DNA from 3 places in the Pseudomonas sp. PGPPP1 genome. Region 3 is predicted to be linked to each of the others. Evidence: riboswitches for the same ligand, from Rfam matches in the RefSeq annotation. Region 3 holds a riboswitch; each other region holds the start of a gene.
The links. Region 3 has a riboswitch for cobalamin ahead of CFE47_RS05240 (CbtB domain-containing protein). Riboswitches for the same ligand answer to the same signal wherever they lie in the genome.
Positions count from the first base shown of each region.

Region 1: it holds a riboswitch for cobalamin, as region 3 does, so the genes downstream of both, cobO (cob(I)yrinic acid a,c-diamide adenosyltransferase) here and CFE47_RS05240 (CbtB domain-containing protein) in region 3, are expected to answer to the same signal.
Region 2: it holds a riboswitch for cobalamin, as region 3 does, so the genes downstream of both, CFE47_RS14830 (ABC transporter substrate-binding protein) here and CFE47_RS05240 (CbtB domain-containing protein) in region 3, are expected to answer to the same signal.

Region 1 covers NZ_NKIG01000010.1:60,927-63,185, reverse strand. Annotated here, with positions in the region: gene CFE47_RS13555 (C40 family peptidase) at 29-565, shown strand; cobalamin riboswitch at 719-966, shown strand; gene cobO (cob(I)yrinic acid a,c-diamide adenosyltransferase) at 1,046-1,657, shown strand; gene CFE47_RS13545 (cobyrinic acid a,c-diamide synthase CobB) at 1,654-2,259, shown strand, end outside.
Region 2 covers NZ_NKIG01000011.1:165,108-167,366, forward strand. Annotated here, with positions in the region: gene CFE47_RS14830 (ABC transporter substrate-binding protein) at 1-948, opposite strand, end outside; cobalamin riboswitch at 1,064-1,257, opposite strand; gene CFE47_RS14835 (aldehyde dehydrogenase family protein) at 1,416-2,259, opposite strand, start outside.
Region 3 covers NZ_NKIG01000002.1:145,254-147,512, forward strand. Annotated here, with positions in the region: cobalamin riboswitch at 44-243, opposite strand; cobalamin riboswitch at 986-1,199, shown strand; gene CFE47_RS05240 (CbtB domain-containing protein) at 1,297-1,485, shown strand; gene CFE47_RS05245 (CbtA family protein) at 1,497-2,201, shown strand; gene CFE47_RS05250 (cobalamin biosynthesis protein) at 2,198-2,259, shown strand, end outside.

The DNA.
Region 1 (2,259 bases), on a different contig from region 3:
CCGCATCCAGACCAGGATTGTTCTGCACATGTCGACCTCGGCCCGCCTGATCCTTATTCTCTGCGCCGCGCTCATCAGCGCCTGCGCAAGCCGTCCCCCACCCGCGCCCGTGGCCGTCAAGCCGAAGCCGGTGTTCAACTATTCCACCCAGAATTACTCGCCTGCTGCCGAAGACGTGCTCTTCCGCGCGCTGGGCCTGGTCGGCACGCCTTATCGATGGGGCGGTAATACGCCAGACTCAGGCTTTGATTGCAGTGGCCTGATCGGTTTTGTTTTCCGCGATGCCGCCGGGATCTCCCTGCCGCGCACCACCCGCGAATTGATCGTGATGCGCGCCCAGGATGTCAGCGAACAGAACCTGCAGACCGGCGACTTGCTGTTCTTCGCCACCGGTGGTGGCTCGCAGGTCAGCCATGCCGGGATCTACGTGGGTGAGGGCCGCTTCGTACACGCGCCGCAAACCGGCGGAACGGTGAAGCTGGATACCTTATCCAAGGCGTATTGGCAGAATGCTTACCTGAGTGCCAAACGCGTATTGCCAGGCAGCTTGGCGCGTAATCCCTGAACTAGCCACGTTCAAATGTGGGAGCGGGCTTGCTCGCGAATGCACAGTGTCAGTCACCGAATATATTGACTGACCCACCGCATTCGCGAGCAAGCCCGCTCCCATATTTGTTTTGTGGTGGCTTTAATTGACGCTCCACCCCCAACCCACTACCCTTCGCGACTTGTTCCAGGTGCTCTGTGACCCATGGGTCGACAGAGTGAAACAGGGAAGCCGGTGAGTGAGCGCACTTGTACACAGTGCTGCCGCGATTCCGGCGCTGCCCCCGCAACGGTAAATGAGTCAAGACGCTGCCTTTTGCCACTGTATCGCCTGCGATATGGGAAGGCGCAACGTCGGCTTGCTCTCCAGATAGAGCGCCACTCATGAGCCCGGAGACCGGCCCGGAGCATCCAACAGCATCACGGTGGGCGATGCTTGGCTGTCTGTATTGTCTTTTTCCTGCCCGCCGTTTTTGTCCAGCCCCAACGGAGAGCTGCCATGACTGATTCCCCCGACCGTGAAGAACGCCACTTGGCGCGCATGCTGCGCAAGAAAGCCGTGATCGACGAGCGCATCGCCAATTCCCCCAATGAGTGTGGCTTGTTGCTGGTGCTGACCGGCAACGGCAAAGGCAAAAGCAGTTCCGCGTTCGGCATGCTCGCCCGGGCCATGGGCCACGGTATGCAGTGCGGCGTGGTGCAGTTCATCAAGGGTCGCAACAGCACTGGCGAGGAATTGTTCTTCCGTCGCTTCCCTGAGCAAGTGCGCTTTCACGTGATGGGCGAAGGCTTCACCTGGGAAACCCAGGACCGCCAACGCGACATCGCCGCCGCCGAAGCGGCCTGGGCGGTGTCCCGCGAGTTGCTGCAGGACCCTTCCATTGGCCTGGTCGTGCTGGACGAGCTGAACATCGCCCTCAAGCACGGCTACCTCGACCTGGACCAGATACTGAGTGACCTGCAAGCCCGCCCGCCGATGCAACACGTGGTGGTCACTGGTCGTGGCGCCAAGCCTGAATTGATCGAAATGGGCGACACCGTCACCGAAATGGGCATGCTCAAGCACGCGTTCCAAGCCGGTATCAAGGCACAGAAGGGCGTCGAACTTTGAATCAGCCCCGTCACTGCCCGGCCGTATTGATCGCCGCACCGGCATCCGGCCAAGGCAAAACCACCGTCACCGCAGCCCTTGCCCGCTTGCACCGCAACCTGGGGCGCAAGGTGCGCGTGTTCAAATGCGGGCCGGACTTCCTCGACCCGATGATCCACGAGCGCGCCAGCGGTGCGCCGGTGTATCAGTTGGACATGTGGATGGTGGGCGAGCAGGAAAGTCGCCGCCTGTTGTGGGAAGCGGCAGGGGAGGCCGACCTCATCCTGATCGAAGGGGTGATGGGGTTGTTCGACGGCACACCTTCCAGCGCTGACCTGGCGCGCCACTTCGGCGTGCCGGTACTGGGTGTGATCGACGGCACCGCCATGGCGCAGACGTTTGGTGCGCTGGCCCTCGGCCTGGCCCGTTATCAGCCGGACTTGCCGTTCGCCGGGGTGCTGGCCAACCGCGTTGGTACCCTGCGTCATGCGCAACTGTTGGAAGGCAGTCTCACTGAAGGCCTGCGTTGGTACGGTGCGTTGTCCCGCGAGACCGGGATCGAATTGCCAAGCCGTCATTTGGGCCTGGTACAAGCCAGCGAACTGAATGACCTTGACGTGCGC
Region 2 (2,259 bases), on a different contig from region 3:
GATGCTGGCCTGCAATGCCAGGGCGTCGAGGATGATGATGCGATTGTTTTTCACCGCGTCCATGTTGCGGGTGACCGGGTCGCTGCGCAGGAAGGCGAGTTTCTTTTCATGGTCGTCGGCGGGGTAGCGGCGGCGGTCCATGCGCGCGATCACCAAAAAGGTCGGGTTGGCCTTGGCGATGGTCTCCCACCCGACGGCGGGCCACTCTTCATCTGACTGCACCACGTTGTGCAGGCCAAGCGTCTCCAGCATGAATTGCGGAATGCCTTTGTGGCCAGCCACGTAAGGGTCGCTGGCCATTTCGGAGCTGGAGAACCATACCAAGGCGCTGGCTTGCTTAAGGCCTTTGCCCTGCGCGGTGGCGATGGATTTGGCCAGGCGCGCCTTGAGTTCGTCATTCAGCTGTTGGCCGCGATCCTGGACGTCGAAGATCTCAGCCAACTGGCTGATACTTTTGTAGATCGTCTCAATGCGGAACGGCTCCAGGCGCGTGCCGTCGGCGCCCACCAGGTTGTCCTTGCCTTCGCAGTCGGAGGGCAGCAGGTAGGTGGGGATTTTCAATTCGTGGAACTGCTCGCGAGTACCGACCATGCCTTGGGGGCCGACTACCCATTCCAGTTCGGCGGCTACCAGTTGCGGGCGCTTGGCGATCACCGCTTCGAAGCTCGGCTCGTTGTTGGCCAGGCGTTCGATCTTATCGTTCTGCGCTTTGAACTGCGGCAATACGTTGTTGAACCACAACGAAGTGCCGACCACTGTATCGCCCACGCCCAAGGCGTAGAGCATCTCGGTGGCAGCCTGGCCGATGGTCACGCTGCGCGCGGGCGCTTGCTGGAAGGTGAGGCTGCTGCCGCAGTTTTCCACTGTCAGCGGGTAGTGAGTGGGCGCGGCCTGGGCCAGGGCGCAGAAGCCAAGGCCGGTGAGCAGGGCGGTAACGCGTGGCAGCATGGGGCAATCTCCGTGAGAACCGTACAGTGAGCTGGGGAGGTACGGTGTGGAAATACAGCCATGAACGCTGCCGAGGGGCAGGGCAAGGATGTCCTTCCCGGACACCCCGCCGGTGAGTCATAACGCTTGGCCGGCAGGTCTCCTGACTCATGCGTCATCGCCAGGCTCCGGCCTTCCCGGACGGGGTCCAGTGGCATTGAGGAGCAGGCTCGGCACTTACAGTTGCGGGGGCAGTTCCGATTGACGCGAGGGGTCGCGCTTCGGATTCCCTATTAGTCCCGTTTGGGAACCGGCGCGGTATGGTAGTCGATCACAGTGATTTACGGGAACTTTGTAGTGAGCGGGCTTGCCCGCGCTGGGGGGCGACGCCGCCCTAAACCCAGGCGCCTCGGTTTTTCTGAAACACCTCAGCGGCCTTGTTGGGGCGGCTTCGCCCCCCAGCGCGGGGCAAGCCCGCTCACTACAGGTTATTTGCGGTCTAGCCACACAGTCTGCGCGTTGCAGAACTCGCGTACGCCGAAGTGCGACAGCTCACGGCCAAAGCCGCTTTTCTTGATCCCGCCAAAGGCTACCCGTGGGTCGGACACGCTGAACGCGTTGACGAAGATCCCGCCGGTTTCCAGTTGATTAGCGATGTCCCGAGCCTTTGCGGCATCGGTGGTGAAGATGCTGGCGGTGAGGCCGAACTCGCTGTCGTTGGCCAGGGCCACGGCATGGTCGGCGTCGCGGGCGGTGATGATCGATGCCACCGGGCCGAACAGTTCCTGTTTGAACGAGGTCATCTGGTCGGTGACGTCTGCCAATACAGTCGGCTCATAGTAGTTGCCTGCGCCTGCGACTTTATTGCCGCCCAGCAGCAGGGTGGCGCCTTCTTCCAGGGTGGCCTGGACCTGGCCGTGCAGCTCGTCGCGCAGGTCGAAGCGGGCCATCGGGCCGATGTAGGTGGCGGCAGACGTCGGGTCGCCCATCACCAGCGCACGGCTGGCCTCCAGGAACTTGGCGGTGAAGGCGTCCACCACACCGGCTTCGATGATCAGGCGCTTGGCGGCGGCGCAGACTTGGCCGCTGTTTTGGAAGCGGCCGATCAGCGCGGCTTGCACGGCAGCGTCGAGGTCGGCGTCGTTGAGCACGATGAACGGGTCGGAGCCGCCCAGTTCCAGCACGCATTTTTTCAGCGCGGCGCCGGCTTGGGAGCCGATGGCGATACCGGCACGTACACTGCCGGTGAGGGTGACGGCAGCGACGCGAGGGTCGGCGATGGCTTTGGACACGCCTTCGTTGGTCACGTTGACCACTTCAAAAATACCTTCG
Region 3 (2,259 bases):
CGCAGCAGCGGATTTCGTCACCGGATCACCCCGCCCGGTTGAATTGAAAATCGGTTGCGAGGCAGGTCTCCTGGCTTGGGGCGTGCGGGTCTTGCGACCGGCGCTGGCTGCGCCTTCCCGCCTTGTCGGCAGTGGCGTGGCAGTCAGCTGAACCCTTTACAGTTGCGGGGGCAGCCGCGGCTTGGACCGCGTTCCCTTCTTAGCTTCGGCTGGGGCCGAAGAACCTCGAGGGTGCAAGGCTACGCAGTGCTTGGGGGATGGTCAATGATGGGGTTGGGTTGGTTGGCTTGGTGTACATATCCGTTTCTTCGGTAACGGCCACTTAGGGTTCCGCCCTTACGGCGGCTCACTTTGGAAAAGCCCCAAAGTAACCAAAGGGCTCTTGCCCCAACACTCGGTGCCTCGCCTAGGCTCGGCATGCCCGTAATCCGACATGGATTTGGGGGGCCGCCGCCACGCGCCATCCATGGCGCGGGGCGGCTAAACCGGCATCCCTGCCGGTTTACCCCCCAAATCCATGTCGAATTACGGCCAGCGTGTTTAACGGGGCGCCTAAGATCAAGATCAAAAACAAAGCCAGAGCCAGAGCAAGCCACTACTCACCTAATACATTTGTATGCTGATCGGCACACACTAACCGGTCGGCTATCAGGCCGCCGCGCTCTTGCTTTTGATCTGGGGCGCCCCGTCAAACACGCTGGCCGAACGCAGGCTTTGGAGCGTGGGTAACACGGCAGGACGCCGGGTTAGCCGCGCTGGGCCAAGGATGGCCCATCGCGGCGGCCCACGCTCCAAAGCCGGAGTGAGGGCACACCGAGCCTAAGCGAGGTGCCGAGTGTTGGGGCAAGAGCGTTTTGCTTACTTTTGCGCTTTTCAAAAGTGAGCCGCTGTAAGAGCGGAACCAATAGTCGCCGCTACCTAAATAACGGATATGACCCCAATCCAAAGCACATCCCAATTGACTCCCCTCCCACCCCCATGCTCTCCTACACATCTTGTTTCGGGTGCCCTGCAAAGGGTGAAACGGGAAACCGGTGAGCCATACCCCTATGGCAAGTCCGGTGCTGCCCCCGCAACGGTAAGCGAGCGAAACGTTATATCCACTGTGCCCCAGCATGGGAAGGCGACGTTTTCAGGCTGACTCTTTACAAGAGCCTCCCCTCGCAAGCCCGGAGACCGGCCCGAAAAAATCAGATAACAAACCCGCGGTGGGCGGGCGCTGTTCGAAACCCTGCGTGCCTGGCTCGCGGGGTTTTCATGCGCTCGTGTCACCCCGAAACCCAGAAGGGACGCGCCATGTCGATCATCAGCAGCACCTCGCACGCCAACAGCAGCACCTCAACCCTGAGCCAACGCCTGACCGCCGCCATCGGTGCGTCGATCCTCGGCGCGTGTCTGGTGTATTTCGCCGGGTTCTCGCATATCGAGGCGGTGCACAACGCTGCCCACGATACCCGCCACAGCGCCGCGTTCCCGTGCCACTGAGACCTGTCGACATGATCAAGCGTATCGCGCAAACCGCAGGTTTTACCGGCCTGCTGGCGGCCCTGCTGCTGACTCTACTGCAAAGCTTTTGGGTTGCCCCGCTGATTCTGCAGGCAGAAACCTATGAAAAAGCCCCGGCTGCTGCCGAAGTGGTGCATGAGCATGCCGAAGGCGCCGCGGCCCACACCCATGACGCCGAAGCCTGGGAGCCGGAAGATGGCTGGCAGCGCGTGCTGTCCACCACAGGCGGCAATTTGGTGGTTGCCGTGGGTTTTGCCTTGATGCTGGCCGGCCTCTACACCCTGCGTGCGCCAACCCGCACCGCCCAAGGCTTGCTCTGGGGCCTGGCCGGTTACGCGACGTTCGTGCTGGCGCCGACCATGGGCCTGCCGCCTGAGTTGCCGGGCACTGCCGCGGCTGACCTGGCACAACGGCAAATCTGGTGGATCGGCACCGCTGCGTCCACCGCCGCCGGCATCGCCTTGGTGGTGTTCGGTCGCAACTGGCTGCTCAAAGCGCTGGGCCTGGCAATTCTGGTGGTGCCGCACGTGATCGGCGCGCCGCAGCCGGAGGTGCATTCGATGCTGGCCCCGGAAGCCTTGGAAGCACAGTTCAAGATCGCTTCGCAGTTGACCAACGTGGTGTTCTGGCTGGCCCTAGGCCTGATCAGCGCCTGGTTGTTCCGCCGCAATCGTGATGAACAATACTCGGCATGACGCGAGTGGTCGGCCTGGGCTGCCAACGGGGTTGTGATGTTCATACCCTGTTGGAGCT